Regions from separate parts of the Azospirillum thiophilum genome, predicted to be linked through region 3. Evidence: riboswitches for the same ligand, from Rfam matches in the RefSeq annotation. Region 3 holds a riboswitch; each other region holds the start of a gene.
What was found. A riboswitch is a leader RNA that binds a small molecule or an ion and turns the genes downstream of it on or off. The one in region 3 is predicted to bind thiamine pyrophosphate.
Positions count from the first base shown of each region.

Region 1 (7,587 bases), on a different replicon from region 3:
TGCGTGGTGGCCGGCATGCCCGACGAGTATCGCGGCCAGACGGTGAAGGCCTATGTGCGGCTTGACGAGGGCCAGAGCCTGACCGCGGGCGAGCTGATCAGCTTCCTGAAGGACAAGCTGTCGCCCATCGAGATGCCCAAGGTCGTGGAATTCCGCCGGGAGCTGCCCAAGACGATGATCGGCAAACTGTCGCGCAAGGCCCTGCTGGACGAGGAGGCGGGCAAGCGCGCCGCCGCGGGCGTCGGCGGCAGTCCTGCCGGCGGCAATCCAGCAGATGGCGGTGCCGCATGAGCGCGGACGGGCGCAAGGCGGTGCGTGTCCGCATCCTGGGCAGGGTGCAGGGTGTATGGTACCGCGGATGGACCGTCGACACTGCGGGCGGGCTGGGGCTGACCGGCTGGGTGCGCAACCGCGCCGACGGCACGGTTGAGGCACTGTTCGCCGGCCCTGCCGACGCCGTCGACCGCATGCTGGACGCCTGCCGCCGCGGCCCGCCCGCCGCCATCGTCCGCGACCTGGTGGCCGAGCCCGATCAGGATCCCGGAATGGCCGGGTTCGAGCAGCGGCCGACACTGTAGGCGCGGCATTAGCGTTCCGCTAACCATGATGGCGGCATGCTGGAGGCCGCAGCGCTTTTGCGGTTCGGGGACTGGAGCCAGGATGTGAGCGACGTAGCGGGCATGAAGGCCATGCTTGCCGGCGTCTTCGCCAAGGCGGCGGAGGCGAAGGGAAAAGCTGTCCGCAAGCCGGCGCCGCCTGCTGCCCGTAACATGCCCCCGGTGCCGCCGGGCGGTGAGCCTGCAGTCCGTCTCAGCCTTGCGGCGGGGATGGTGGACGACGCGCTGGCCGGACCGTCCGGCGGCTTCCCTGCCGGCCTTGCGGGGCAATTGGGTCCGGCGATCCAGGCGGTGGCGCGCGACCTCGGGCGGCTGCTGACGGTGTTCGGAATGGAGGCGGACGGCGTGGCTGCGGCGGAGGCCGCGCTTGCCGGGCGTTTCAGCGATGCGGAGCGCCGGGCCGCGGTGGCGGCGCTGGATGGTCCTGCCGGTGACTTTGGTCCGGTGACGGAGGGCGGAGGTGCCGGGGATGTGGCGGTCGAGGTGCGCGGCATCGGTCTCCGCGTGGCGGATGGCCCTGCGTCACCCTGTTTCGAGGAGGCAGCCCTGGTCCTGGCGCATGTGCCGGCCGAGGGGGGGAGCGATGGCCTCGCCGCCGTGATCGGCGCGCTGCGCTCGGCCATCCGGCCGGGCCGGGGGCTGACGGTCGAGGCCGACGGCATTCCCGCCGATGGTCTCGGCCCTCTCATGGAGGTGCTGGCCGGGGCGATGACCGGGCCGCCGGACGGGCTGGAAGGCACGGTGGTCCTGTCGCCGCGCAACACCCCGGCGGTCGGGGAGACGCTGGACCTGTCGCTCACCCTGTCCGGGCGGCTGGGCGCCGGGACAGCGGTCCCGTCCGCTCCGCCCACCGCCCCGGCCAAGGAAAAGCCGGTCGAGCCTTTCGGGGAGCGGGGGGTCGATGTCCGGATTTGATCCGTGCCGCCGGCTGGCGGCCCTGATCCTGGTTCTGTCCATTTCAGGCCCGATGGCGGCCGCCCCGGCGCTGGCCGGGCCGCTGGAGCGGACCGAGCCCGGCCATCTGGCGCCGCCCCAGCCGGGTGCCCAGCTTCCCTTCGCGCCGCCCATCGTGCAGTTCGCGCTGCCGCCGCAATGGATGACGATCCGCTCCAAGGAGGACTGGCGCAAGGCCGGCACGTTCGAGAAGGAATTGAGCAAGGACTGCGCCGCCCTGCGCTTCGGCGAGATCACGCCGATGCGGTTCCGCGCCTATTTCAACGGGCAGGTGATGGGCGTCGCCTTCGGCCACGGCCTGAACCTGCACGATCCCGGCAAGAAGGCCGATCCCAAGAAGATCTACCTGTTCCGCAACGGCGATTCCGCCGGCTGCACGGTGCAGTCGATGGACAACAAGGATCCGCGCGTCAATCCCGCTGCCGGACAGGCCGCGACGCCGGCCGGCGGCGGGTTCAAGAAATACTGACCGGGGCCGTTCAGGCGCCTGTGTCCTCGCCCTCCTCGCCCCGCATCGGGCCGCCGAACACCTCCGGCCATGCCGCGATCAGGGCGGAATCGACGTCCTCCATCGTCACCAGCTGGCCCAGCGCGACGATGGAGGTGACGCCATGCCCGGCGATGCCGCAGGGAACGATGCCGCCGAAATGGCCGAGGTCCGGCTCGACGTTCAGGGCGATGCCGTGGAAGCTGACCCAGCGCCGCACCCGCACGCCGATGGCGGCGATCTTGTCCTCCTGGCCCCTCACGCCGCCATAGGGCTGTTTGTCGACCCAGATGCCGACGCGGCCGTCGCGCCGCTCCCCCCTGATGGTGAAGGAGGAAAGCGTGCGGATGATCCACTCCTCCAGATCGTGGACATAGGCGCGGATGTCGGCGCCGCGCGCCTTCAGGTCCAGCATCACATAGGCCACCCGCTGGCCCGGCCCATGGTAGGTGTACTGGCCGCCGCGGCCGGTGCGGTAGACCGGGAAGCGGTCGGCCTCCAGCAGATCCTCGTCCCGGGCGCTGGTGCCGGCGGTGTAGAGCGGCGGATGCTCCAGCAGCCACACCATCTCCGGCGCGGTGCCGGCGCGGATCGCCTCCACGCGGGCCTCCATCTCGGCGATCGCCTCGGGGTAGGGGACCGGCCGGTCGGAGATGCGCCACTCGACCGGGGGAAGTGCGGCGGGGCGGAGGCCGGCGGGGGTGTCGGACGGGATCGGACTGGCGGGCAGGCTGGTCACGGATGTCATTCGATAGGGTCTCGGCAGAAGGGTCGGGCAGAAGGGTTTGGAAGAAGGGATGAGGGGCCGTTCGCATTTTTCTTCGCGGATGATGATTGTAGCGCTTGATCGACCCTCGGGAAGCTGATATCTACCCGCTCCACCCGATGAGGCGCGCAAGCGCAGGTCGGGGCTACCAGCCTCGTGCGGTCGTGGCGGAATTGGTAGACGCGCAGCGTTGAGGTCGCTGTGGGGCAACCCGTGGAAGTTCGAGTCTTCTCGACCGCACCACTCCCATGCAGATGGGACCATCCCGGGGATACGGGAACGACGAAAGGCCCGCAGGTCGAAAGACCGAGCGGGCTTTTTCGTATCCGCGTTCCGGGGCGTCCCTTGCCTGAGCTCCCCTTACCTGAGCTCGATATAGCGTTCCAGCGTGGCGCGGCGGAGCGCACGAACGATGTGGGGGGCGGCACCGCTGGCGACGATGTGGCCGCCGGCCTCGCGGCAGCGGTTGGCCAGGATGAACAGCATGCCGATGGCCGCGGAGTCGATGAAGGAGACGAACCGCAGGTCCAGCGGCACCATCGGCCTTGCCAGGAAGTCCCAGTCGCGCAGCATGTCGTGGAAGCGGTTGCCGTCCTCGTAGGTGCAGCGGCCGGACAGCAGGATCCCGTCGCGGTCGCCGACGGTGGTGAAGGCATACTCCATCGTCGCGTCCGGTCCCTTTCTCGATGATGCGGCGTACCGGCATGGGAGCATGAAGGGTTGCGGCGGTGCAAGCCCATGCTGCGGAAGGGGCTATCCGGTTCGATCCGGGCTGGACAAACGGGAAAAGGCGCCCCTGGGTCCGTCCCGGTGTCGCCGGTCCTGCCGCAGCGGGGCCGCGATTCCGCTTGTAGGGCCAGCTGAATGTTGGCATAAGGCAAAAACATAGGCCTGGGGTGCCGCGCGGTGGTCGCGCGGCTGAGAACACACCCATCGAACCTGTCTGGGTAATTCCAGCGAAGGGAGCCGCCGCATGATCGATGCGCCCGAACCACATCCGTTTTCCGCTCCCGACTCGGGAGCCCGCCCGTCCGTCGCCATCATCGGCGCCGGCTGCATCGGCCTCGCCATCGCCTGGAGGCTGGCGTCGGCCGGCTGCCGCGTCGAGCTGTTCGAACGGGGGGAGGCCGGTCGCGGCGCCACCCATGCCGCCGGCGGCATGCTGGCCGCCTGCGTCGAGACCGAGCCGGGCGAGGAGGGACTGCTGCCGCTGACCCGCGCCTCGCAGGCGCTGTGGCCGGACTTCGCCCGCGACCTGGAGGCGGCGAGCGGCCTGCCGGTCGATCTGCGCAGCGAAGGCACCATGGTCATCGCGCTCAATGCCGACGATGCCGCCAAGGTCCGCTTCCTGCACGGCTTCCAGCGCGATCTCGGATTGCCGGTGGAGTGGCTGGGCGGGGCCGAGGTGCGGCGGCGCGAGCCCTATCTGCAACCCGGCGTCGCCGGCGCCCTGTTCTGTTCCGGCGACCATCAGGTCGACAACCGGAAGGTCGCCACCGCCTTGCGCCGCGCCGCGGAGGCTGCCGGTGCCCGCCTGCACGAGCAATGCGGCGACGTCGCGCTGGCGGTGGAGGGCGGTCGTGCCATTGGGGTGCGTGTCGCCGGAAGCCTGCACCGGGCCGACCGGGTTGTGCTGGCGGCCGGCGCCTGGTCGGCCGGGGTGCCCGGCCTGCCGCCCGTGGCAAGGCCGCCGGTGCGGCCGGTGAAGGGGCAGATGGTCTGCCTGCGCATGGACCCGCGGCTGCCGCTGCTGCGCCATGTGGTGTGGACGCCCGGTACCTACCTGATCCCGCGGCTGGACGGCCGGCTGCTGATCGGCGCCACGACGGAGGAGCGCGGCTTCGACGACCGCCTCACCGCGGGCGGCCAGTTCGCCCTGCTGGAGGGGGCATGGCGGGCGCTTCCGGGCATCGCCGAACTGCCGATCGAAGAGGCCTGGGCCGGCTTCCGCCCCGGCAGCCGCGACGATGCGCCGGTCCTGGGCGACAGCGGGATTCCCGGCCTGATCCATGCCACCGGCCACCACCGCAACGGCATCCTGCTGACCCCGGTGACCGCCGATGGCATCGCCCGGCTGGTGCTGACCGGGGAGACCGATCCGCTGCTGCGCCCGTTCGCCGCCGACCGTTTCGTCCTGGCGGGAGCCGCCGCATGAGCGCCGTCCTCCGCGTCAACGGCCGCGACGAGCCGCTCGCCGCCGCCTCTGTCGCCGAACTGCTGGCCGCCCGCGGCATCGCCGAGGGAACCCGCGGCGTCGCCGTCGCCCTCAACGGCACGGTGGTTCCCCGCCGCCAGTGGGCCGGCACCGCGCTCCGGCCGGGCGACAGCCTGGAGATCGTCCGCCCGATCCAGGGCGGCTGAACCAGGGCGGCAGCCCCCCGACATCTCCCTTCCTCCGAAAACGGGGAAGCGCCTTTGCGAAGGTCCTGATTCCATGTCCCAAACCATTCCCGCCGACCCCCTAGTCATCGCCGGGCGCAGCTTCGGTTCGCGCCTGTTCCTGGGCACCGCCGGCTATCCGAACCAGCAGGTCATGCTCGACGCGCTGGCGGCCAGCGGCAGCGAGCTGGTCACGCTGGCGATCCGGCGCATCAGCCTGGACGGCTATTCGGAAAGCCTGGTCGACGTGCTGGCCCGCGCCACCGCCGGGCGGCCGGGCGGCCCGGTCGGGCTGCTGCCCAACACCGCCGGCTGCATGACCGCCAAGGAGGCCGTGCTGACCGCGCAGCTGTCGCGCGAGGCGCTGGATACCCCCTGGATCAAGCTGGAGGTGATCGGCGACCGCGAGCTGCTCTATCCCGACGTGGAGGAACTGCTGCGCGCGACGGAGGAGTTGGTGAATGACGGCTTCGTCGTGCTGCCCTACTGCAACGACGATCCGGTGACCTGCCGCAAGCTGGCCGACCTGGGCGCCGCCGCGGTGATGCCGCTGGGCGCCTTCATCGGGTCGGGGCTTGGCATCCGCAACCCGCACGCCATCGAGACGATCTGCGCCCGCAGCCCGGTTCCGGTGGTGCTGGACGCCGGCATCGGCACCGCGTCGGACGCCGCCCGCGCGATGGAGCTGGGCTGTGCCGCCGTGCTGCTGAACACCGCGGTGTCGAAGGCGCGCGATCCGGTGCGGATGGCGGCGGCGATGCGCGACGCGGTGAGCGCCGGCCGGGGCGCCCATCTCGCCGGCCGCATGCCGATGCGGGCCCATGCCGAACCGTCCAGCCCGCAGATGGGCCTGATCGGGGGGTGACACCACGGGGAGCGAGGCGCTCTGTCCATTCGTCCGCTTGATCCGGCGGAGCGGCTGACGCAGGCTGTGGCGCAGCATCCCCTTGTCGGAGACCCCAGCCTTGCCCGCCACCTTCGAACCCCGCGCCGCCGACTGGAAGGCGCGCTGCCTCGCCTCGTTCGAACAGCAGCCGATCTGCAGGACGCTCGGCATCGAGTTGGCGGCCATCGAGCCCGGCTTCTGCGAGATGCGGCTGCCCTTCCGCGCCGACCTCACCCAGCAGCACGGCTTCTTCCATGCCGGCATGGTCAGCACGCTGGCCGACAATGCCGGCGGCTATGCCGCGCTGAGCCTGATGCCGGCCGGGGCGGAGGTGCTGGCGGTCGAGTTCAAGATCAACCTGATGTCGCCGGCCAAGGGCGACGTGATGATCGCCCGCGCCCGCGTGGTGAAGCCGGGCCGCACCCTGGTCATCACCCAGGTCGAGATCGCGATGCTGGACGGCGGGGTGGAGAAGGACTGCGCCCTGATGCAGCAGACCACCTTCTGCGTGATGCCGAAGTGACGTTCCAACCGGTTCGAAAGGGGTTTCCCATGCAGCCCATGCAGCCGTCACGGATTGCCGCCCTTCTGCTGACCGGCGGCCTCGCCATGCTCGCCACCCCGGCACTGGCCAAGGACCCGCCGTCCTGCGCGGCCATCTCCTTCCGGACGCTGCCGGCCGGGGGGCCGGACGGCGAGCAGGATGCCGGCCTCTACAAGTCGCGCTTCGGCAAGATCGAGGTGAAGGCGGACGTCAAGGGCGGCCAGGCCACCACCTATTACATGGTGCTGAACGGCAGGAAGGTGGACGGCCCGGCCTCCCCGCCCAAGATGTCCAACGCCTGCCTGAAGTCCAAGCACGTCAAGCTGCCCTTCGCCAGGCAGGCCGCCGGCACCTGCACCGGCAGCCGCTTCCGAGTCGTCGTCGACCGCTCCAGCGGCAAGCCGGTCGCGGCGTTCTTCGGCCTCCAGGGCGAAGATTGGGCCTATTGCAGCGCGACGACGCTGTAGGGAACCGGGGCGGCGGGCATCGCCCGCCGCCACCGTCCCTTGCCATTGCCCTCAGATCGCCAGCGCCTTGACCCGCTCGCGCAGCGTCTGCCGCGCCGCCTCGGCCTCGCCGCGGGCGGTGGCGAGGTCGCGGGCGATCGCGTCCAGGCGGTTCTCGGCCTCCGCCATCTTGGCCAGCGTGCGCTTGTGCAGGTCGCTGCCGGCGGGCAGGGCCTTCAGGTTCTCGCGCAGACGGTCCTGGTCGGCGATGCGGTCCGTCCGGTCGCGCTCCAGCTCGGCGATCCGGCGTTCCTTCTCGGCGACGGCGGCGCGCAGCCCGGCCATCGCGGTCAGCGCCTGCCGCACCTCCGCCGGGAGTTCGGTGGCGGCGGCGCGGGCGGCGATCTGGTCGGCGCTCAGGTCGGTCAGGACGATGCGTTCCTGCCTCGGCCGTTCAAGCGTGGCGGTCAGCGTCACCGTCTTGCCGGCCGGCACGGCGAGCGGCAGG
Region 1 covers NZ_CP012401.1:1,354,770-1,362,356, forward strand. Annotated here, with positions in the region: gene AL072_RS06230 (long-chain-fatty-acid--CoA ligase) at 1-291, shown strand, start outside; gene AL072_RS06235 (acylphosphatase) at 288-578, shown strand; gene AL072_RS06240 (hypothetical protein) at 663-1,532, shown strand; gene AL072_RS06245 (hypothetical protein) at 1,519-2,040, shown strand; gene lipB (lipoyl(octanoyl) transferase LipB) at 2,051-2,806, opposite strand; tRNA gene AL072_RS06255 (tRNA-Leu) at 2,983-3,067, shown strand; gene AL072_RS06260 (STAS domain-containing protein) at 3,185-3,487, opposite strand; TPP riboswitch at 3,707-3,806, shown strand; gene thiO (glycine oxidase ThiO) at 3,798-4,979, shown strand; gene thiS (sulfur carrier protein ThiS) at 4,976-5,185, shown strand; gene thiG (thiazole synthase) at 5,259-6,068, shown strand; gene AL072_RS06280 (PaaI family thioesterase) at 6,169-6,612, shown strand; gene AL072_RS06285 (hypothetical protein) at 6,642-7,100, shown strand; gene AL072_RS06290 (hypothetical protein) at 7,152-7,587, opposite strand, start outside.
Region 1: linked by a shared signal. The riboswitch ahead of thiO (glycine oxidase ThiO) and the one ahead of AL072_RS22130 (ABC transporter substrate-binding protein) in region 3 are both predicted to bind thiamine pyrophosphate.

Region 2 (7,587 bases), on a different replicon from region 3:
GCCTATGTCGGGGTGACGGTGCTGGCGGTCCGCCCGTTGCTCGACCGCCTGCTGGAACGGGTGGCGCCGGACGGGCGGATGGGCGACACCGCGGTGGTCGTCACCTGCGCGGCGCTGCTGGCGTCCGCCGCGGTGACGGAAGTGATCGGGCTGCATTACATCCTGGGCGCCTTCGTCGCCGGCACCGCGATGCCGCGCCGCTTCGCCGCGGCGATCCTGGATCGGCTGGAGCATTTCTCCACCCTGATCCTGTTGCCCTTCTTCTTCACCCTGACCGGGCTGAAGGTGACGCTGACGCTGGACGACCCGGCGCAATGGACGGTGTTCGGGCTGGCCAGCCTGGTCACGCTGGTCGGCAAGATGGTAGGAACCGCGTTGCCCGCCCGGCTGACCGGGGAGTGCTGGCCGGACGCGCTCCGGCTCGGCACGCTGATGCCCTGCAAGGGACTGATGGAGGTCATCGTGTTGACCGTCCTGCTGGAGGCGGGGGTGCTGTCCGGTTCCTGTTTCTCGGCGATGGTGCTGATGGCGGTGACGGTGACCGCCCTGACGCAGCCGATGACCCGGCTGGCCGGACGGTGGCGGCCGGCGGAGATGGAAGGGGCGGCGCTGGGCGGGTCCGGCCGTTAAATTGCCCCCTAGGCAACCGGCCGGCCTTTCCGTTAAAGAAGCCCAACCGTCCACCCCGACAAAGGGCATCCTCCCGTGCAGACTCCCACCCGTGACGAGTGGCTCGCCAAGGCCCGTACCCTGTCCGAAGCGCTGCCCTACATGCGCCGCTATGCCGGGAGCACCTTCGTCATCAAGTACGGCGGCCATGCCATGGGCGACGCCGGGCTGGCGGAGCTGTTCGCGCGCGACATCGTGCTGCTGAAGCAGGTCGGCATCAACCCGGTGGTCGTCCATGGCGGCGGCCCGCAGATCGGCCAGATGCTGGAGCGGCTGAAGATCAAGTCGAGCTTCATCGACGGTCTGCGCGTCACCGACAAGGAGACGGTCGAGGTGGTCGAGATGGTGCTGGCCGGCTCGATCAACAAGCAGATCGTCGCCGCCATCAACAGCGCCGGCGGCCGCGCCGTTGGCCTGTCGGGCAAGGACAGCAACCTGATCATCGCCCGCCGGCTGGAGCGCGTGCAGCGCGACCCCGACAGCAACATCGAGAGGGTGCTGGACCTCGGCTTCGTCGGCGAGCCCTACAAGGTGAACCCGCAGATCCTGCACGCTCTCGCGCAGTCGGACATCATCCCGGTGATCGCGCCGGTCGGTTTCGACGTGAACGGCGACACCTACAACATCAATGCCGATACGGCGGCCGGCGCCGTCGCGGCGGCAGTGAAGGCGGCGCGCTTCTTCCTGCTGACCGACGTCGCCGGCGTGCTGGACAAGAACAAGACCCTGATCGAGAAGATGTCGCTGGAGGATGCCCACAAGGCCATCGCCGACGGCACCGCGTCCGGCGGCATGATCCCGAAGATCGAGACCTGCATCGGCGCGGTCGAACAGGGCGTCGACGCCGCGGTCATCCTGGACGGCCGCGTTCCGCATGCGCTGCTGCTGGAAATCTTCACCGAGGGCGGCGCCGGCACCCTGATCGGCAAGGCCTGACGGCCCATATAGGGGGGAAGCCGGCCGACCGCAGGAGGCCGGCCGTAGGGGAGGAAGCCGATGAGCGACCTGCGCAAGGAACTGCTCCGCCAGATGAAGGCCATCCGCGACCGGATGGACCCCAAGCTGGTGGAACGTGCCAAGCTGGCGGTGTTCGGCAAGGTTCCCTACGACAGCGACGCGGCCAAGGAAGCGGTCGGCCACTTCCTCGATGCCCGGGATGACGGCGGTGCCTTCCGCCGCAAGCTGGAACAGGCGCTGAAGGAGGAAGGCGCGGCGCTGGATCTGGACGGCGAGCAGGCGCCGGAGCCCGCGCCGGCCCCGTCCAAGCCGCGGCGGGGCGGCAGGGTGACCTGACCGAAAAGGGCCAAGAGCCGCCCGGAGCCCATTCTCCAGCCAATTTCGCAAGGAGCGCACCCTTGCTGCATGTCTTCGTCAATGACGGCGGTCTGCTGCGCTGGGCGCGGGAGGCCACCGACGAGGCGGCGCCGCTGCCCGAGGCTGCGGTCTGGCTCGACCTGATCAACCCGACGGCCGACGAACTGGCGCAGGCGGAGGCACTGATCGGCGCCAGCCTGCCGACCCGCGAGCAGATGGCGGAGATCGAGGAGTCGAGCCGCCTGCGCGTCACCGGCGGAACGCTGACCATGACCGTCACCGCGCTGGTCTGGGCCGATACCGACGAGCCGCGCATCGCGACCGTCAGCTTCGTGCTGGCCGGGCGGCGGCTGGTCACCATCCATGACATCGACCCGCAAGCCCTGCTGGCCTTCCGCCGCCGCGCCACCCATGGGCAGGTCGCCGCGTCGCGCGGGGAGCTGGTGCTGGCGGCGCTGGTCGACGGCATGGTCGACCGCACCTCCGCCGTGCTGCGGCGGACGGGGGTGGAGCTGGACGTGCTGAACCGCCGCTTCTTCCGTGGCCGCAAGCTGCGCTCGCGCGGCGAGACGCTGGACGATTCGCAGACGCTGAAGCGCATCGGCCATGCCGGGCATCTGATCGGCAAGGCGCGGGTCAGCCTGGCAAGCCTCACCCGCATGACCGATTTCCTGGCGCGCGGCGACGGCTGGAACTCCGGCAAGGCGACGCGGCGCTGGGCCAAGACCACGTTGCAGGATCTGCGCGGGCTCGACCAATATGCCCGTTTCCTGGCTGGCAAGGTGGCTCTGGCGCTGGACACCGCGCTGGGCCAGATCAACGTCGAGCAGAACGAGATCGTCAAGATCGTGTCGGTCTTGACCGTGCTGCTGTTCCCGCCGACCCTGGTCGCCAGCATCGGCGGCATGAATTTCAGCGACATGCCGGGGTCCGACTCGCCGTTCGGCTATCCCTCCACCCTGCTGCTCATGGTTCTGTCGGCACTGCTGCCAATGATCTATGTGCGGCTGAAGCGCTGGATGTAGCCGGCATTTTCCACAATATGGCAGGCGGATCGTCTGCGGCTCTTTCCTTTTGACAGGCGGCGCCCGCCCCGGCAGGATGGGCTCATTCCAGGGGGGTCCCGACAGGGGACTGAGATACCAACGGCCGGACGGCGCGACAGGCGCCCCGCGGCAGCGTGGTGACCCTTTGAACCTGATCCGGGTCATACCGGCGAAGGGAGGGACCTCGTGACGGGCCGCATCCGGCCCAGGCCGTCCGTTTTTACCCGCCATGGGTAACGGTCCGCACGAAGACACCGCACCTCCGTCCGCAGTCCCGGGTTTGTCCGCCCACCTCCGACGGAGAAACCCAATGCCCAAGGACTTCAACGAATCCGCTGTCCGCATCTCGACCGGCCCGCTGCCGTCGTCGCGGAAAATCCATGTGCCCGGCACCCGCTTTCCCGAACTGCGCGTCGCCCTGCGCGAGATCGCGCTGTCCGGCGGCGAGCCGCCGCTGGCCGTCTATGACCCCTCGGGCCCCTACACCGACGATCAGGTCGCCATCGACGTGCGGGCCGGGCTGGCCAAGCACCGCCGCGACTGGATCCTGGCGCGCGGCGATGTCGAGGCGACCGCGGGCAAGATGGCGGCCGGCGACGTGTTGCGTGCCCGGGGCGGCGTCGCGGTCACCCAGATGGCCTACGCCCGCGCCGGCATCGTCACCGCCGAGATGGAATACATCGCCATCCGCGAGAATCTCGGCCGTGCCGCAGCGCTTGAGGCGGCGAGGGACGGCGAGGATTTCGGTGCCGACATTCCCGATTTCATCACGCCGGAGTTCGTGCGCGACGAGGTGGCGCGCGGGCGGGCGATCATCCCGTCCAACGTCAACCACCCCGAATCGGAGCCGATGATCATCGGCCGCAACTTCCTGACCAAGATCAACGCCAACATCGGCAACTCCGCCGTGACCTCCTCGATCGAGGAGGAGGTGGAGAAGATGGTGTGGGCGATCCGCTGGGGCGCCGACACGGTGATGGACCTGTCGACCGGCGCCGACATCCACCAGACCCGCGAATGGATCCTGCGCAATTCGCCGGTTCCCATCGGCACGGTGCCGATCTACCAGGCGCTGGAGAAGGTCAAGGGCAAGGCCGAGGATCTGACCTGGGAGCTGTTCCGCGACACGCTGATCGAGCAGGCGGAGCAGGGCGTCGACTATTTCACCATCCATGCCGGGCTGCGGCTGGCCCACATTCCGCTGACGGCCAAGCGGGTGACCGGCATCGTCTCGCGCGGCGGCTCGATCATCGCCAAATGGTGCCTGGCGCATCACCGCGAGAATTTCCTCTACGATCATTTCGCCGATATCGTCGAGATCTGCCGCACCTATGACGTGGCGCTGTCGATGGGCGACGGGCTGCGGCCGGGCAGCCAGGCCGACGCCAACGACGCCGCCCAGTTCGCCGAGCTGGAAACGCTGGGCAAGCTGACCAAGCTGGCCTGGGCCCGTGACGTCCAGGTGATGATCGAGGGGCCGGGCCATGTGCCCATGCACAAGATCAAGCACAATGTCGAAAAGCAGCTGGCGCTGTGCGGCGAGGCGCCCTTCTACACGCTGGGGCCGTTGGTGACCGACATCGCACCCGGCTACGACCACATCACCAGCGCCATCGGCGCGGCGATGATCGGCTGGTTCGGCACGGCGATGCTCTGCTACGTCACGCCGAAGGAGCATCTGGGATTGCCCGACCGCGACGACGTGAAGGCCGGCGTCATCGCCTACAAGATCGCCGCCCACGCCGCCGATCTCGCCAAGGGCCACCCGGCGGCCCGACTGCGTGATGACGCCATGTCGCGGGCCCGCTTCTCGTTCCGCTGGCGCGACCAGTTCGCCCTGTCGCTCGACCCCGACACGGCGATGGCCTACCACGACGAGACGCTGCCGGCGGAAGGTGCCAAGACCGCACATTTCTGTTCGATGTGCGGGCCGAAATTCTGCTCGATGAAGATCACGCAGGAAATCCGCGAGGCCGCCGAGTCGGGCATGGCGGAGATGTCGTCGAAGTTCCGCGAATCCGGCGGGGAGATCTACCAGCCGGCCGCGGAGTGAGGTGTGGGGGAGGGGGCGCGCTGTGCCCCCTCCCTAACCCTCCCCCGCTCTCGGCGGACCTGCGGTCCGCCTGCCGCGTCAGCACAAAGCAGAGCTTTGTGCGAGAGCTTCGCGGGAGAGGGAACTCCGCAGCAATTCCGCAAAAATCCTACCCCCCTCTCCCGCCCTCGGCGGACCGAAGGTCCGTCCGATAGGGGGAGGGATGGGGAGGGGGCGACCGGACAACCACCCGTCACTCCGCGTAGCCGATCTCCAGCACCTCGATCTGCTCCATCCCGGCCGGCGTGCGCACATCGACCACATCGCCCACGCGGGCCTTCAGCAAGGCGCGGGCGATGGGGGAAATCCAGCTGATATGGCCGCGGTCGGGGTCGACCTCATCGGCGCCGACGATGGTGACGGTGTTCTCGGTGCTATCGTCGCGGGCATAGGTGACGGTGGCGCCGAAGAAGACCTGCTCGCGGTTCTTCTGGTCCTGCGGATTGACCACTACCGCCGATTCCAGCCGCTTGTTCAGGAAGCGGATGCGGCGGTCGATCTCGCGCAGCCGCTTCTTGCCGTACAGGTAATCGCCGTTCTCCGAGCGGTCGCCGTTGCCGGCGGCCCAGGACACCACCTCGACCACCTTCGGCCGCTCCACCCGCAGCAGGTGGCGCAGCTCCCCCTGCAGGCGCTGGAAGCCGGGCGGGGTCATGTAGTTCTTGAACCCCTGGGGAAGCGGTGCCGGATCGTCTAGCTCGTCGTCGTCGGGCGTGTCGTTCTCGCGGGTGAAGGCCTTGCTCATGGTCCGACCTGTCCAAGTGGCAGGGAGATAACGTCCGGGAAAAGGAAAAGGCGCCCTGCGGCGCCTTTTCCGTTCCTCAGGTCCTGAAAGGGCCGTTCGGCTTACCGCTTCCACCAGCCGCGGCGCGGCTTGGCCGGGGAGTCGGCGTCGTCGCCGGCAGTCGCCGGTTCAGATGCCGCCGGCTCGGGAGCGGCGGCCGGCGCCTCGACCGTCGGGGCAACCGCCGGAGCAGCTTCCACCGGGGCTTCGGCAGCGGCCTTGCGCTTGCGCGCCGCCTTCTTGGCAGGAGCCTTGTCGGTGGCGACCTCCGCCGGGGCTTCGGCGGCAGCGGCGGCCTTGCGCTTGCGGCCCTTGGCCGGCGCTTCGGCGACGACCGGAGCGGCTTCCGCCGGCGCTTCGGCCGCGGCCTTGCGCTTGCGGGACGCCTTCTTGGCCGGAGCCGCTTCGGCGGCGGCTTCCGCCGGCACCTCGGCCGGGATCGCCGGAGCGGCTTCCACCGGCGCTTCGACAGCGGCGGCCTTGCGCTTGCGGCCCTTGGCCGGTGCTTCGGCAACGACCGGGGCGACGACCGGAGCAGCCTCCACCGGCGCCTCGGCCGCGGCCTTGCGCTTGCGGGACGCCTTCTTGGCCGGAGTCACCGCCGGCGCTTCGGCGGAAGGCACAGGAGCCGGAGCGGCGTTCTCGACCACCGCTTCCGGTGCCGGAGCGGACTCGCCCGCCAGGATCCAGTCGAGGTCGGGAGCCTCGGCCGGGGCCGGGGGGTGGGCCGCAGCGGTCTCGGCCGGCAGGTCGGCGGCGGTTTCCTCGCCACCCTCCAGGCCTTCCGCACCCTCGCGGCGCGACCGGCGGCGACCGCCGCGCTTGCCGCGGCGACGCTTCTTACGGCCATCGCCATTGCGGTCGCCGGCATCGGCGCCGGTCTCGTCCTCGCCTTCGCCCTCACCCTCTTCCTCGTCGGCTTCGTCGCCTTCGAGGTCCACGGGTTCGGAGATCGCGGCTTCCGGGATCGCCTCGGCCGGGGCGGCGGCGAGCGGGGCGGCCTCGTCGGCCTCCTGGTTCACCTCGTCGCCGGCCTCGTCGGTCTCGTCGCCGGCTTCGGCATCGCCCGAACCCTCCGGACGGCCGTCCTCGCGGTCACGGCCACGGCCGCGGCGGCGGCGGCGGCGGCGGCGTCGGTCCTCGCCATTGGCGTCGCCGTTGGCCTCGGCACGCTCGCCGGTCTCTTCGGTCTGGGCGGCCTGGACGGTCTCGGTTTCGACCTCCGGCTCCTCGACGATCTCGACCGGCTCGGCGGCGAGCGCGCGATCGGTCTCAGCCATCACGCGGTCGGCGCTGACCAGCGGCGCGTCCTCGTCGGCCAGACGGGCCTTGTTGCGCTCCAGACGGTGGTCCGGGGCGATCAGGGTGTCGTCGGCCTGGACCATGACGCTGAACGCGTGACGCTCCTCGATCTTGGCCAGTTCGCCGCGCTTCTGGTTGAGGATGTAGAGCGCGATGGAGGTCGGGACGTAGATGGTGATCTCGGCCGACCGCTTGCGGATGCCCTCCTCCTCAATGGCGCGCAGGACGTGCAGCGAGGCCGATTCGACCGAGCGGACGACGCCGGTGCCCGAGCAGTGCGGGCAGCGCTCGAAGTTGGTCTCCAGCAGCGAGGGGCGCAGACGCTGGCGCGACAGCTCCAGCAGGCCGAAGGCGGAGATGCGGCCGAGCTGGATGCGTGC
Region 2 covers NZ_CP012401.1:373,520-381,106, reverse strand. Annotated here, with positions in the region: gene AL072_RS01760 (cation:proton antiporter domain-containing protein) at 1-630, shown strand, start outside; gene argB (acetylglutamate kinase) at 706-1,605, shown strand; gene AL072_RS01750 (hypothetical protein) at 1,666-1,962, shown strand; gene AL072_RS01745 (magnesium transporter CorA family protein) at 2,025-3,008, shown strand; TPP riboswitch at 3,088-3,224, shown strand; gene thiC (phosphomethylpyrimidine synthase ThiC) at 3,340-5,082, shown strand; gene greB (transcription elongation factor GreB) at 5,315-5,866, opposite strand; gene AL072_RS01730 (Rne/Rng family ribonuclease) at 5,968-7,587, opposite strand, start outside.
Region 2: linked by a shared signal. The riboswitch ahead of thiC (phosphomethylpyrimidine synthase ThiC) and the one ahead of AL072_RS22130 (ABC transporter substrate-binding protein) in region 3 are both predicted to bind thiamine pyrophosphate.

Region 3 (7,587 bases):
AACTGCACCGGGATGACTCCGATCACCGGCAGCGCCACGCCCTGGAGGCGGACCTGCACCGCGTCGGTGAAGGCGAACAGCAGGCAGGCGAACAGGGTGGGGCCGGGCCGCCATTTGCCGAAGATCAGCGCCGCGAGCGCCAGGTATCCCTTGCCGGCGGTCATGTCGCGGACGAAGCCGGCGCCGTGTCCGGTGGACAGATAGGCGCCGGCCATGCCGGTCAGCGCGCCGGTCACCAGCAGCGCCTGATAGCGCAGCTTTGCCACCGACAGGCCGGCGGTGTCGACCGCCGCCGGATTCTCGCCGACCGCCCGCAGCCGCAGCCCGAAGCGGGAGCGGTAGAGCACCCATTGCGTCGTCACGACCAGCGCCAGCGTCACCCAGATCAGGATGTTATTGCCGTCGATCAGCTCCCGCCAGACCATTTGCAGGGCGGGCCCCAGCACCGGCACGCCGGCCAGCGCGTCCATTCCCGGCAAATCCACTGCCGGGAGGCGGGCGGCGGACGGCAGGAGCGGGGTCTGTCCGCCCTGCTGGAACCAGGCATAGGCCAGCGTCGGAGCCAGCCCGGCGACCAGGATGTTGATCGCCATGCCCGACACCACCTGATTGCCGTTGTGGGTGACGCAGGCGAAGCCGTGGACCAGTGCCAGCGCCACCCCGGCGGCGATGCCGGCCAGCAGCCCGAGCCACGGGTTGACGGTGGCCGAGGCGACGGCGGCGGCGAAGAAGGCGCCGGCCAGCATCTTGCCCTCCAGCCCGATGTCGACCACGCCGGCCCGCTCGCAATACAGGCCGGCGAAGGCCGCCAGGACCAGCGGCGTCGCCACGCGGATCGTGGCGCCGAGCAGCTGCAACGCCAGTAGAAGCGCGTCCTCCATCGCTCAGCTCCTCCCCGTTCCGCCGGGGCCGGCTTCGGTCGGGCCGGCTGGGATCGTTGGCGCCCCGCGGCGGCGGAACAGCGCCTCGATCTGCGGCTTGAACAGGTTTTCCATGGCTCCGGCGAACAGGATGACCAGACCCTGGATGACCATCACCAGTTCGCGGTTGATCGTCGGATAGTCGAAGGACAGCTGGCCGCCGCCCTGCGCCAGGATGCCGAACAGCAGGGCCGCCAGGATGATCCCGACAGGATGGTTGCGCCCCATCAGCGCCACCGCGATGCCGACGAAGCCGACCCCGCCGGTGAAGTTCAGGATGACGCGATGCTGCACCCCCAGGATCTCGTTGACGCCGACGAAGCCGGCCAGGGCACCGGAGATCAGCATGGCGATTATGATGTTCCGGGCGGGCGAGATGCCGGCATAGACCGCCGCCCGTTCGTTCCTCCCCACGGTCCGCAGCTCGTAGCCCCAGCGGGTCCGGCGCAGGAAGAGATGGAACAGGGCGCAGCAGGCCAGCGCCCACAGGAATGACAGGTTCAGGGGCGAGGCCGGGATGGCGATGCCGAACCAGCCGAGCGCCCGGTCCATCGACGGCAGCCAGACGCCGAGATCGAACTCGCGGGTTTCCGGCGACTGGCTGCCGGGGCGGATCAGCACGTCCACCAGCAGCCAGGTCATCAGCGAGGCGGCGATGAAATTGAACATGATCGTCGTGATGACGATGTGGCTGCCGCGCTTGGCCTGCAGCCAGGCCGGAATGAAGGCCCAGGCGGCTCCGAACAGTGCCGAGGCCAGCACCGCCAGCAAGGCCACCACCGGCCAGGGCCAGCCGGTCAGCGCCAGCGCCACCAGCCCGGCGCCGAGCCCGCCCAGATAGGCCTGTCCCTCGCCGCCGATGTTGAAGAGTCCGCAATGGAAGGCGATGGCGACCGCCAATCCGGTGAAGATGTAGTCGGTGGCGTAGTAGAGGGTGTAGCCAATGGCCTCCGGGTAGCCCACCGCCTCCGTCAGCATCAGCGACAGCACGTCGACCGGATTCTCGCCGATGACCAGGATCACCAGCCCCGACAGCACGAAGGCCGCGACGAGGTTGAGGACCGGCAGCAGCGCATACCCGACCCAGCCCGGCACGGCGCCCGGCTGTCCCCTGACCGACCCGCTCAGAACCACCGGCGTCTCCTGTTCAACCCATGCCTGGAGTCTTAACCGGCAACCCCTGCGCTGACCAAGCATTTCGTCCGCAGGCGGATCGAGGCTGATCCCCAACTTAGAAGCATTACAAAAATCTTGCCGCGGCGCAGCAATCTGGCATGATCATTACCCATACAAACTGTATGGCCATGGAGCACGCCCGATGCCGCTCGACGTTCCGCAGACCTTCCGCCACCACGTCTTCTGCTGCGCCCAGCAGCGCCCGCCCGGCCATCCCCGCGGTAGCTGCGCCGCCAATGGCGCCCATCCGCTGTGGCAGCGGCTTGACCAGAAAATCCAGGGCAAGGGGCTGGCCGATATCGGCATGGCGATGACGGGATGCCTCGGCTTCTGTTCCGCCGGTCCGCTGATGGTGGTCTATCCGGAAGGCATCTGGTATCGGCCCGAAACGCCGGAGGACATCGACGAGATCGTCGACTCGCATCTGGTCAACGACGCGCCGGTGGAACGGCTGGTGATGGTGCTGACCCGGTGAGGTGTCGGCTGACGATGCCCCCACCCCGCCGAAATTCCACGCCGGTCTGACCTGCGGTTGTGGCATTGGGACGCGATGGGGATTGCCCATAATGTGGGCATCTTCCGCCATTGCCGTCCCGATTCCCTGCCATGACCGACGCCGAGACCGCCGATCTGCTGCCCGCCGAGGCCGATTCGGTTCCCTATGCCGTCGGCTGCTTCCTGATCGCCATCCTGCTGTTCGCGGCGATGGATACGCTGATCAAGGTCCTGACGGCCGATTACCCGGTGCCGCAGCTGATGTTCGTGCGCTCGCTGGTCGCCTTCCTGCTGGTGGGCGGCTATACGCTGGTGCGCGGCGGCGGGATTGCCGCGATGCGGACACGGCGGCCCTGGGGCCATGTCTGGCGCGCCTTCGCCGGCCTGATCTCGATGGGCTGCTTCTTCTATGCCTTCAGGGAACTGCCGCTCGCCGACGTCTATGTGCTGAGCTTCGCCGGTCCGCTGTTCATCACTGCGCTGTCGGCCCCGCTGCTGGGCGAGCCGGTGGGCTGGCGCCGCTGGGCCGCCGTTGTCGTGGGATTCGGCGGTGTGGTGGTGATGGCGCAGCCATCGGCCGGGGCGCCGCTGGTGCCGGTGCTGGTCGGGCTGGTCGCCGCGCTGTTCTATGCCCTGGCGGCGCTGGCGGTGCGTGGCCTGTCGCGGACCGAGACCAGCGCATCGATCGTGCTTTATCTCCTGTTGACGACGACGGTGGTCAGCGGCGCGCTCGCGGTCCCGGTCTGGACGGCGCCGACCGCCTTCGGATTGGGGCTGATGTCGCTGGTGGGGGTGCTGGGCGCCGGGGCCCAGGTTCTGCTGACCCAGGCCTTCCGCCGGGCACCGCCGGCGGTGGTGGCGCCGTTCGAATATACCGGCATGGTGTGGGCCAGCCTGTTCGGCTGGCTGGTGTTCGGCGACCTGCCGACGGTGCCGGTGCTGGTCGGTGCCATGGTCATCATCGGCAGCGGCCTCTATATCCTGCATCGTGAAACGATGATGGCACGCCGCCGGCTGGGTTCTTGACAACAGGCGCTTGGCGGCGACACTCTCGCCGCTCGTTCACGGCTGGGGTGCCTGTGCCGACGCATGCTGTGCGGACGCATGGGCTGAGACACACCCATCGAACCTGATCCGGGTCATGCCGGCGAAGGGAGCCGACCGGATCCGCAAGGCGGCTCCGTTCCTCCGCGTCGCCACGCTGCCGGCGCGCGTAGGGAGTTACAGGTCATGCGGCGCACGCTTTCCCTTCTGATCGGCCTGCTGGCGGCCACGTCGGCGCTGGCATCCTTCGGTGCATTCCCCGGCGCCCGGGCCGACGACGCCCTGTCCTTTCCGGTGCTGGTGCCGCTGACCGGCTTCCTGTCGCTGGAGGGCACCAGCCAGCGCAACGGCGCGGTGCTGGCGCTGAAGCAGACCCCGGCCGGCATCGCCATCGCATCCGAGGTGGTCGACACCGGCACCTCGCCGGAAGCGGCGGTGACGGCGCTGGAGCGTGCGGCCGGCAGCGGCAGGGTGGGCGCGGTCGCTGCCAGCATGCTCGGCACCCAGATGCTGGCGATGCTGCCGCTGGCGCAGGAGCTGAAGCTTCCGCTGGTCACCGTCTCCGGCACCGCATCGATCACCGAGCAGGGCAACCCCTGGGTCTTCCGATTCTTCCCCGGCGACGCGGTGACCAAATCCGCCCATGCCCGCTATGTGGTGGAGGAGTTGGGCAAGCGGCAGCCCGCCGTCATCTACCAGACCACCGCCTATGGCCAGAGCGGCAAGGCGCATCTCGACGCCGCCTTCAAGGCGCTGGGCGTCACCCCGGTGTTCGAGGAGGGGGTGGACCCAGCCGCCAAGGATCTGCTGCCGGTGCTGACCAAGGCGCTGGCCGCCAAGCCCGACGTGCTGGTGCTGCACCTGCATTCCGGCCCGACCGCGCTGCTGCTGAAGCAGGCGGCGTCCAGCGGTGTGACGGTGCCGATCGTCGCCGGCTCCGCCATGCACCAGCCGAGCACCGCGGCCCTGCTGGAGCCGGCGGAGCTGAAGGGCGTCTGCGCCGAGACGGCGGCTTCGCCGGTTTCCGGCGGCACACCGGAGGTCGAGGCCTTCACCGACGCCTACCGCGCCGCCTTCGGCAAGGAGCCGGACGCCTTCGCGCTCGGCCAGTATGACGGCATGACCATGGTGCTGGAGGCGGTGAAGGCCGGCGCCCGCAGCCCCGACGCCATCCGCAAGGCGCTGGCGGCCGGGACCTTCCAGGGCCTCGCCATGACCTACCGGTCGGACGGCAAGGGCAACATGGCCCATTCCGCCGTCATCGTCTGCTATGACGGGACCAGCCGCGTGCCGGCGCTGGTGAAGCGCTACGACGACCCGACGCTTGCGGCGAAGTGACGGATGGCGGCGCTTCAACTGCTGGTCAACGGCTTGGCGCTGGGGGCGGCCTACGCCCTGGTGGCGCTCGGATTCGTTCTGGTGCTGAACGCCACCTCGGCGGTGAATTTCGCCCAGGGCGACCTCGTGATGGCCGGCGGCCTGCTGGCGGTGGCGCTCGCGCCGCTCATTCCTCTTCCGGGCATCGTGCTGTTGCCGGCGGTGCTGGTCCTGATGGCAGGGCTCGGGCTGCTGCTGGCGCTGGCGGCCTATCTGCCGCTGCGGCGCCGGCCGCCGGTGTCGGTCTTCATCAGCACCATCGCCGTCGGCATCATCCTGCAGAACGGCGCCGCCATCCTGTTCGGGCCGGAGCCGCGCGCCGCCCCGCCGCTGATCGTCGACGACACTCTCCATGTCGGCGGGCTGGCGCTGCCGGTGCAATCGCTCGCCATCATCGCGGTGGCGGCGCTGCTGATCGGTGCGCAGCAATGGGTGTTCGCCCGCACCCAGCTCGGCCGCCGGCTGCGGGCGACGGCGCAGGATCCGGAGATGGCGCGCGCCTGCGGTGTGCCGGTCACCGCGATGATCCTGGTGACCTTCGCCATCGCCGCCGCCTGCGCCGGGGCGGCCGGGCTGCTGCTCGCCAACCGCTATTTCGTCACCCCGACATCGGGCGGTGACCTGATCCTCAAGGCCTACATCGCGGTGACGATCGGCGGCTGGGGGTCGGTGCCCGGCGCGGTGGTGGGGGCGCTGCTGATCGCACTGTTCGAGGTGGGGGTGTCGTCGGTGCTGTCCTACCCGGTGGCGCTGGGGGCGCTGTACCTGACGCTGCTGGCGATCCTGGTTCTGCGGCCGCAAGGGCTGTTCGGCGAAGCGGTGCGGCGCCGTGGGTGAGAGGCGCTTCCCTCGCTGGAGAGGGGCGGATGCCGTGTTGTCCGCGGCTGCCCTCGCCCTGCTGATCTATGCGTTCGCTTTCGCAACTCCCTACGGCCTGCGCGTCCTCACCGTCGCCGGGGTCTATGCGCTGGCCGGCTTCGGTTTCCAGATCGTCTTCGGGCTGGGCGGGGCGCTGTCGCTGGCGCAGGGCGCCTTCTTCGGCGTGGGCGCCTATGTCACGGGCATCCTCGGCAGCCGCTACGGGCTGGGCTTCGAGGCGACCTTTCCGCTGTCGCTGCTGGTGCCGCTGGCAGTGGCTCTGCCGGTCGGGCTGGCGGTGCTGCGGCTGGAGTCGCACTATTTCGCGCTGGCGACGCTGGGGATCGCGCAGGTGCTGCATCTGCTGGCGGTCAATCTGCCGGAGCTGACCGGCGGCGCAAACGGGCTGGCCGGGGTGCCGGGGGTGGTGCTGTTCGGCTGGGCGGTGCCGCGCGGGCTGCCGATGGCGGCGCTGGTCTGGGGATTGGTGGCGCTGGGCGGGCTGGCCGGCTGGCGGCTGACGCGCGGCCGGCTCGGCCGGTCGCTGGAGACCCTGCGCGACGACCCGCTGGCGGCAGCGACGCTCGGGCTCGACGTCGGCCGGCTGCGGCTGACCGCCTTCGGCATCAGCGCATCGTTCGCCGGGGCCGCCGGGGCGCTGGCGGTGCACACCCAGCGCGTCGTCTCGCCGGAGGTGCTGGAATTCCCGGTGATGGTCTCGATCCTCACCATCGCCATCGTCGGCGGGCGCGGACGGATGGCCGGGGCGGTGCTGGGGGCCGTGCTGCTGCTGCATCTGCCGGAATGGTTCCGCTTCCTGGAGCGCGGCTATCTGGTGGTCTACGGCATGGCCCTGCTGCTGACCGTGCTGCTGGCGCCGGATGGACTGACCGGCCTGATCGACCGCGCAGTCCATTTCCGCCTGACCGGTCGCCGTCCGCGCCCGCTGCCCGCCGCGCAGGAGCCGCCGCGGGCCTCGATCCTGGAATGTGGCCCGGCAGGTGGCATGACCGTGGACGGGCTGGAGAAATCCTTCGGTGGCGTGCGTGCGGTGGACGGCGTCTCGTTCGACCTGCCGCCGGGCGGCATCACCGGCCTGATCGGCCCCAACGGATCGGGCAAGACCACCGTCATCAACCTGCTGTCCGGGCTGGAGCGGCCGGACGGCGGGCGGGTGCTGCTTGCCGGCCGCGACATGACCGGCGCCCGTGCCGACCGACTGGCCCGCGCCGGGCTGGCCCGCAGCTTCCAGGCGGCGACGCTGCCGCAGGGCGTCGGCGTGCTGGAGGCGGTGGCCGCCGCCCGCCTCGCCATCGACCCAGACATCGAAACGGCGGAGGCGCATGCGCGGTGGGCGCTCGACCGGCTCGGCGTCGGCGATCTTGCCGGCCGCTTCTGCGACGGGTTGCCGGCGGCTTTGCGGCGGCGGGTGGAACTGGCCCGGGCAGTGGTCCGCCGCCCGGCGGTGCTGCTGCTGGACGAACCGGCAGCCGGCCTGACCGACGGCGAGAAGGCGGAATTGGCCGCCCTGCTGCGCGAGTTGGCGGGCGAGGGGATGGCGATCCTGCTGGTGGAGCACGACATGGGCTTCCTGCTGCCACTGGCCGGCCGCGTGCTGTGCCTCGACCGTGGATGGGTGATCTATGACGGCCCGGCCGACGGCGTGCGCCGGGACGCCGCGGTGGTCGCCGCCTATCTCGGCCCGGCGAGGCCGGCA
Region 3 covers NZ_CP012403.1:667,301-674,887, forward strand. Annotated here, with positions in the region: gene AL072_RS22110 (ABC transporter permease) at 1-881, opposite strand, end outside; gene AL072_RS22115 (ABC transporter permease) at 885-2,054, opposite strand; gene AL072_RS22120 ((2Fe-2S) ferredoxin domain-containing protein) at 2,239-2,571, shown strand; gene AL072_RS22125 (DMT family transporter) at 2,703-3,617, shown strand; TPP riboswitch at 3,651-3,764, shown strand; gene AL072_RS22130 (ABC transporter substrate-binding protein) at 3,822-4,973, shown strand; gene AL072_RS22135 (branched-chain amino acid ABC transporter permease) at 4,977-5,849, shown strand; gene AL072_RS22140 (branched-chain amino acid ABC transporter ATP-binding protein/permease) at 5,884-7,587, shown strand, end outside; gene AL072_RS22145 (ABC transporter ATP-binding protein) at 7,587-7,587, shown strand, end outside.

Region 4 (7,587 bases), on a different replicon from region 3:
GCTCGACGCCGTCGCGCAGCGCACCGGCCTCATGCGCGAGCCGTTCCAGATCCTCGCGCAGGGCCGATATCTCGCAAGCCTGCCGCAACTCGTGGAAGCCGACGATCCCAGCCCCCGGCGCGGATGCGGATCGCCGGTCCCGTGACGAACCAAAATCGTGAGGCATCCTGCCCAACCCCGATTCCAAGCCCAGCCCGAAACGGATCGGGCAGTTGTGTTGCAAACCACGCAACCGGACCACGGTTCCAAAAGCGAACGTCGGGCGCCGGTGCTGGAACGTCGGCGAAGTCGCTGGGCGTCACGACCGACGCCCCCGGACCGGGACCGATGTTTAGCGCTGTTGAAGTCGTTTGGAAACCGTTTGCGCGTGATGGCCGCTTGTACTATTTTTTCGGCCCCGGGGGAATGGATTCCTTGCGATCCAACATCCAGGCGTCTCCCCGCCGCCTTTTCATCTTGCCGGAATCCCATACGGTGTCGATCGACCGCTCGGAACTTGAACGGCTCCTTGCCGATCGCCCGGCTGGCAGCCGCAGCGCCATGCAGGCGGTTCGCGAAAGCTATGGCGACATCGGGCTGATGCGCGAACGCGGCCTGTCATGGGCGGAAATCTCCGACCTGCTGGCCACGCTGGGCGTAACCGCCCGCGACAACCAGCCGATCTCGCCGGTTACCCTGCGCTCCGCCTTCTTCCTGGTCGGCAACGAGGGGCGTGGCGAGCAGGCCGGCGACACTGCCCGCCCGACCGTCGCCACGCCTGCGGAAACCCTGGCCGCCGTCCATGAAGCGGCACTGTCCGCCGGCACGAAGGAGGAGATGGAGGGGGAGGATGCCGGCGCAGGGATGGCCGGAAGTCCCGACACCCCAGACGTCAACCAAGACGCACCTCAGCTCGAAGCCCCCGCGGCCGAGCCCGCGACAGCAACCGCTTCCGCCGCCGAGCCGATTGCGACCGATCTCTCTGAGGCAATTCCCCCGGCGGACGATCCCCCGGCGGACGATGAAGCCCCTGCGGCGAACGATCCGGACGACATGGCGGAGGAGGCGTCCGCCACCGAAGCCCCGACCCCGGCCGAACAACCCGAAGTCCAACAGCCCGAAACGGCAGTCGACTCTCCTGTGCCGGAGGCACCTGACGGCACTCAGGTAGAAGCCGGTCAGGAACCACCCCATCATGAGGCGCCGAAACCCGCCTCCCCTGCCCCCAACCTGCTGGCACCCGCGCTCGACCCGGCCGCCGAGTCCGTTGCCATCCCCATTGCAGACGAACCTGTGCTCGATCCCGTTACGGACGACTCGCCCTCCGCCGGGCCGCTGGCCGAAGCGCCGGCCGCCGACGATGCAGGGCCGTCATCCGAATCGACACCCAAGCCGGAACCGGCATCCGCGGCGGTCGCACAAAGCACCCGCTCCTTGGCGTCTCCCGATAAAATGTCCCACGACAAACCAACAAACGTACACTGGAAAGGCGATCGCATGCTGGGCACGATCTTCGTCCTCAATGACCGCGGCGGCGTCGGCAAGACGCTGCTGTCCCATCACCTGATGGCGACCGCCATGCTCGAAGGCCTGCAATTGAAGGTCGTCGAGTACGAGGTGAACGAGCGTCTCGCCCGACTGTTCGGCCCGGACGTGGTCGAACATCGCCGCATCACGCAGGACTTCATGAACATGATGGGGTCGGCCGACGGCTTCTACGAGTTCTGGGACCTGATCGGGCCGGAACTGCAGCGCGGCGGCCGCCTGTTCGATTTCGGCGGCAACATCTCGCAATGGTTCTTCAACTGGGCCGAGGTGTCGGGCTTCGACTATTACGTCGGCGACGGCGAGCGGCTGACCTTCATGGTGCCGGTGACCGTCGACCTCGCCTCGCTGTCCACCGGCATGACCACGCTGGAGCGGGTGGCGACCATCGCCCCGAAGGCCAAGCGCGTCCTGGTGGAAAACGGCTTCTCCGGCCCCTTCTCGCAGCTGGAGGACAGCCAGTATGCCCGCCGCAAGGCCGAGATGGTGGAACGCGAGGGGCTGCATGTCATCTCGATGCCGCCCTGCACCGCCCCGGCCTGGGCGCGCCTGACCGGCCACCGGCTGGATCAGGTTGCGACGATGACGCGTGAGGATCTGGTGAAGCTGGGCATGACCCCGCCGGTCGCCTCTCGTTCGCTGATCATCATCCACGAATGGCTGCGCAACATGCGCCAGGCGCTGTCACCCTATCTGCACGACGCCTTCCGCCAGACCGCGACCGCGACCAAGGGCCGCTGACGGTTCCAGGCGCCAGCGTTCAGGCGTTACGAAACGAACAGGGGCGTCCTGCGGGGCGCCCCTGCCCTTTTCCGTTTCCGTTTGCGTTTCTGGACCTCAAGCGGCGCTGCGGGCCGGGCTGGCGCTGTACAGGTTTTCCTTGACCGGTGTCACCGAGCGCACATGATAGCCCGGCCGGGCGCTGAAGCGTCGGTTGGCGCGCTCTGCGGCCTCGCGGTCCGACTCCGCCCACACCAGATAGGTGCGACCGCGCGCCCATTCGGTGGCCAGCGGATGGACGGCATCGATCTCGCCGATCTGCTGGTTCACCACGGTGACCAGCCATTCCTTGTCGCCCGGATTGCGGCGGTCGGTCAGGATCAGGATCTGCGGGCGGCGCTTGGACTGCGCCTCCGTCAGGCGCTGTTGCACTTCGGCCTGCTTGCCGCGCAATTCCACCATGCCACGCACCAACTCGCCGATCTCGGCATGGAGCGCCTCTTCCTCGCGGTGCAGGCGGTGGATGGTGGCATCCAGCTTGTCCAGGTTGGACCGCACGCCACGGACGCGCTGGCGGGACTGCGATACCCGCTGCTCCACCGCCAGCAGCACGTTGCCGAGCCACGCCCCGATGGCGACGATCGCCAGGACGATGATGAAGTTGATCATCATGTGTGGGCACCGGCCTTCGTCCGCACGGTCGCCGGGGCGGATGGCACCCCACCCTTGCGCGCGTCGCCGCGCATGAAGCTCTTCTGGAACCCCATCTTGAAGGGAAAGGCGACCTCGACCATCTGCCGGGCCTCGTCGAAGCTGGAGGCCCAGACCTCCGCCACATTGGCGCAGCGCCAGATCGGGTTGAGCGCCGCCCGTTCCCCGCCCGCTCCCGCCGCGGAGGAAGCCTTCTCCTGGGTGACCGTTGCGGCGAACTTCATCAGTCCGGCCTGCGGGTCGCCGACCTCGTGCACGAACAGCGGCGGCTGTTCGGCCAGATCCTTGATCAGCTTCTCGGCCTTGCGGATGTCGGTTTCCAGCCGGTGGCGGTCCGACGACTGGCTGTTGCGGCGCTGGACCAGCTGGTTGACGCGGTTCTGCAACTCGTGCGCCTCGGCATGCAGCACATAGATGCGGTTCTCGATCTGCTCCAGGCCGCTGCTCTTTTCCAGGATGTTCGGCAGGAAATCCTTCAGCATCATGGCGACCGGGACGGCGGCCAGCATGATGACGACGATGGCGATCAGGAACAGCGTCGTGTTCGACATCCGCCCGCCCGTTCTCCTCCCTGAAACCGGTGCCGTTCCGTCCGCCGGACGCGGTGGAACAGGCATCGCCACAGGTGAACGAGAATCAACGAACAATCCGCGTTCGTCAACGAATCGTCACGGTTCGGTCCGGATTTCGTCCCACAAGACCCGGACGCGGCGCGGGCGTCCGCACAGGCTCAGGACAGCGCCATCTCCGCCACTCGCTTCACCGCGTCGCGCACCGGCCCCGGCCGCGGAACGTCGGCGATGGTGGTGAACCAATGGCCGGGCGGATTGCGGCCGGCGGCGCGGCTCCAGGTCAATGACCGCAGCACCGCCTCCGCCTCCGGCGTGGGCGGCTGCGCCGGGTCGATGCCGTTCATCACCGCCCAGATCCCGGCCCAGCAGCGCCCGACCGACCAGGGATTGTAGCCGCCGCCGCCGACCACCAGCACCCGCGGCGCCAGCGGCAGCAGCGCCGCCACCGCCTCCCACAGCGCGCGGTTGGACAGCTCCAGCCGGCTCAGCGGATCCTCGGCCAGAGCATCGGCCCCGGTCTGGATCACCATCGCCTGCGGGCGGAAGGCACGGGCCAGCGGCAGGACCGCCGCCTCCATCACATGCACCATCTCGCTGTCGTTGAAGCCGGGCGGCACCGGCAGGTTGCGGGCCAAGCCGCCGGCCCGGTCCTCCGCCTTGCCGGTGTAGGGCCAGCGCCCATCCTCGTGGACCGAGACGGTCAACACCCGGTCGTCGTCGGCGAACGCCTCCTCCACCCCGTCGCCGTGATGGGCGTCGAGATCGACATACAACACCCGCTCCAGCCCATGGTCGAGCAGTTCCAGGATTCCGAGAACCGGCGCGTTGAAGTAGCAGAAGCCGCTGGCCCGGTCGCGGCGCGCATGATGGGTGCCGGCGGCCGGGGCATAGACCAGACCGGCCGGCCGGTCCCCCAGCAGCCGCGCCGCCTGGAGCGCCGAGCCGCTGCTGTGGGCCGGCCGCCGGTACATCTCGGCGAAGACCGGGTTTTCCAGCTTGCCGAGATTGTGGCGGGCCGCCGTCGCCTCGTCCACCCGCTGCTCGGCCTCGGCCCGCTTCAGCGCCGCGATGTAGTCGAGGGTATGGAAGCGCGCCAGTTCGCGTTCGCTGGCGACATGGGTTTCGAGATAGACCTGATCCGGCAGCCATCCCATGGCGCGGCTGAGGTCGATGGCGGTCGAGACGCGCGGGATCGCCAGCGGGTGCTTCGGCCCATAGGTCGAGCCGCGATAGATCTCGCCGCCGATGAACAGCGGGGTGCGGAACGGCGTGGTCAGGGGAGGGACTCCGTCATGTCCGCCACAAACTAGGCGGCGCCGCGGCCCGGTCAAGCGCTGATGGCTCAAGCGCTGAAGGCGCTTCCGCAGGACGGGAGCCGGTGCCGGCGATGCTTGCGGTCACGGATCGTCCGCGCCTATAGTCGCCGCCTTCACTGGGGGGAGCCGATGGGCGGCTGAGAGGTTCCGTTGCGGAACGACCCCTGGAACCTGATCCGGTTCATGCCGGCGTAGGGATCAGTGATGCCAGACAAGACGCATCCCCGGACCTGCCCCACCTCCCCGCGCCCGTGTCCGCGCCCGTGTCCGCGATGACCCCGCTGTCGGTCACCATCGCCGGGGCACGGCTGACCTATGGCGGCACGCTGCTGTTCTCCGACCTGACGCTGGAGTTGCCGGCGGGGAAGACCACCTGCCTGCTGGGGCCGAGCGGCGTCGGCAAGACCACGCTGCTGCGCATCCTCGCCGGGCTGGCCGAGCCGGAGCCGCCCACCGCCGTCGTCACCGGCGACCGCCGGCCGCTGGCCGGCCGCATCGCCTACATGGCGCAGCAGGATCTGCTGCTGCCCTGGCTGACGGTCCTGGACAATGTGCTGCTGGGCGACCGGCTGCGCCACCGCCGACCCGATGCCGCGCGGGTGGAGCGCGCCCGCGCCCTGCTGGAGCGCGTCGGGCTGGCGGGCCGCGAGCGCGACCGGCCCGCCGCCCTGTCCGGTGGCCAGCGGCAGCGCGTGGCGCTCGCCCGCACGCTGATGGAGGACAAGCCGCTGGTCCTGATGGACGAGCCCTTCTCGGCGCTCGACGCCATCACCCGCCTGCGCCTCCAGGAGACGGCGGCGGAGACGCTGGCCGGCCGCACCGTGCTGATGGTCACCCACGACCCGCTGGAGGCGCTGCGGCTCGGCGACCGCCTGCATGTGATGACCGGCCGCCCCGCCACCATGGGGCCGGCGCTGGAGCCTGCCGGCGCGGTCCCGCGCCGCGTCGACGATCCCGCCCTGCTGGCGCTCCAGGCCGAGCTGTTGCGGAGGCTGGCCGAATGAAGGCGCTGCTGCGCGCCGCGGTCACCCTCGCCGTGCTGGCCGCCGGCTGGCAGGCGCTGGTCTGGGCCACCGGCCTGCCGCGCTACCTGCTGCCCGGGCCGCTGGCGGTGGCCGACGCCATGCGACGGCAGGCGCCGCTGCTGCTGAACCACGGGCTGACCACGCTGGCCGAGATCCTGATCGGGCTGGTCGCCGGCGTGGCGTTGGGCACGGTCAGCGCGCTGTTGCTGGCGCGCTTCCGCACCGCCCGGCGCTGGCTGATGCCGCTGCTGCTGGTCAGCCAGGCGATCCCGGTCTTCGCGCTGGCGCCGCTGCTGGTGCTGTGGCTGGGCTACGGCATGGCGTCCAAAATCGCCATGGCGGTGCTGGTCATCTATTTCCCGGTGACGACGGCGCTGTTCGACGGGCTGCGCCGCACCGATCCGGGCTGGCTCGACCTTGCCCGCACCATGGGCGCCTCGCCCGCCGCCATCCTGTGGACCATCCGCCTGCCGGCCGCCCTGCCCGCCTTCTGGTCCGGCGTGCGGGTGGCCGCCGCCGTCGCCCCCATCGGGGCGGTGATCGGCGAATGGGTCGGCTCCTCCTCCGGCCTCGGTTACCTGATGCTGCATGCCAACGCCCGCATGCAGATCGACCTTCTGTTCGCCGCCGTGCTGGTGCTGGGGCTGTTCGCGGTGACGCTCTATGCCGCGGTCGACGCCCTCGCCCGGCGCGCGCTGCCCTGGCAATCCGACACCCAGCCGGCCGATGACGCCGAATCATGATTCAACCCCCGAAGGGAAGAGACGCCCGATGAAGCACCTGTTCGCCGCCGGCCTGATGGCCGCCAGCCTGATGACGTCGCTGCCGGCGCTGGCTCAGGACAAGCTGTCCGTGATGCTGGACTGGTTCGTCAACCCGGACCATGCGCCGCTGGTCGTCGCCCAGGAAAAGGGCTTCTTCAAGGATGCCGGGCTCGACGTGACGCTGACCGCGCCGGCCGATCCCAACGACCCGCCCAAGCTGGTCGCCGCCGGCAAGACCGACCTCGCCGTGTCCTACCAGCCGCAGCTGATCCTGCATGTGGCAGAGGGGCTGCCGCTGGTCCGCGTCGGCACGCTGGTCTCCACGCCGCTGAACTCGGTCGTCGTGCTGCGCGACGGGCCGGTGAAGACGCTGAAGGACCTGAAGGGCCGCAAGATCGGCTTCTCCATCGCCGGATTCGAGGACGCGCTGCTCGGCGCCATGCTGGAGAAGCACGGGCTGAGCCTGAAGGACGTCGAGCTGGTGAACGTCAACTTCTCGCTGTCGCCATCGCTGCTGTCGGGGCAGGTCGACGCGGTGGTCGGCGCCTTCCGGAACTTCGAGCTGAACCAGATGGAGATCGAGAAGCATCCCGGCCGCGCCTTCTATCCCGAGGAGGAGGGCGTCCCGCCCTATGACGAGCTGATCCTGGTCGCGCAGAAGGGCAAGACCGACGATCCGCGCTTCAAGCGCTTCCTGTCGGCGGTGGAGCGGGCGACGCTCTACATCCTCAACCATCCGGAGGAGGCGCAGGCCGCCTTCGTCAAGGACCGGCCGGAGCTGAACGACGAGCTGAACCGCCGCGCCTGGGCCGACACGCTGCCGCGCTTTGCCCATAGCCCGGCCGCCCTGGATGCCGAGCGCTATACCCGCTTCGCCGAGTTCCTCAAGGCACGCGGCCTGATCAAGACGGTGGCCCCGGTCGACCAATATGCGGTCGTGGTGAAGTAAGCCGCA
Region 4 covers NZ_CP012401.1:2,629,542-2,637,128, forward strand. Annotated here, with positions in the region: gene AL072_RS12115 (hypothetical protein) at 1-166, opposite strand, end outside; gene AL072_RS12120 (hypothetical protein) at 475-2,265, shown strand; gene AL072_RS12125 (hypothetical protein) at 2,362-2,916, opposite strand; gene AL072_RS12130 (hypothetical protein) at 2,913-3,506, opposite strand; gene AL072_RS12135 (acetoin utilization protein AcuC) at 3,686-4,873, opposite strand; TPP riboswitch at 4,953-5,059, shown strand; gene AL072_RS12140 (ABC transporter ATP-binding protein) at 5,116-5,847, shown strand; gene AL072_RS12145 (ABC transporter permease) at 5,844-6,611, shown strand; gene AL072_RS12150 (ABC transporter substrate-binding protein) at 6,640-7,581, shown strand.
Region 4: linked by a shared signal. The riboswitch ahead of AL072_RS12140 (ABC transporter ATP-binding protein) and the one ahead of AL072_RS22130 (ABC transporter substrate-binding protein) in region 3 are both predicted to bind thiamine pyrophosphate.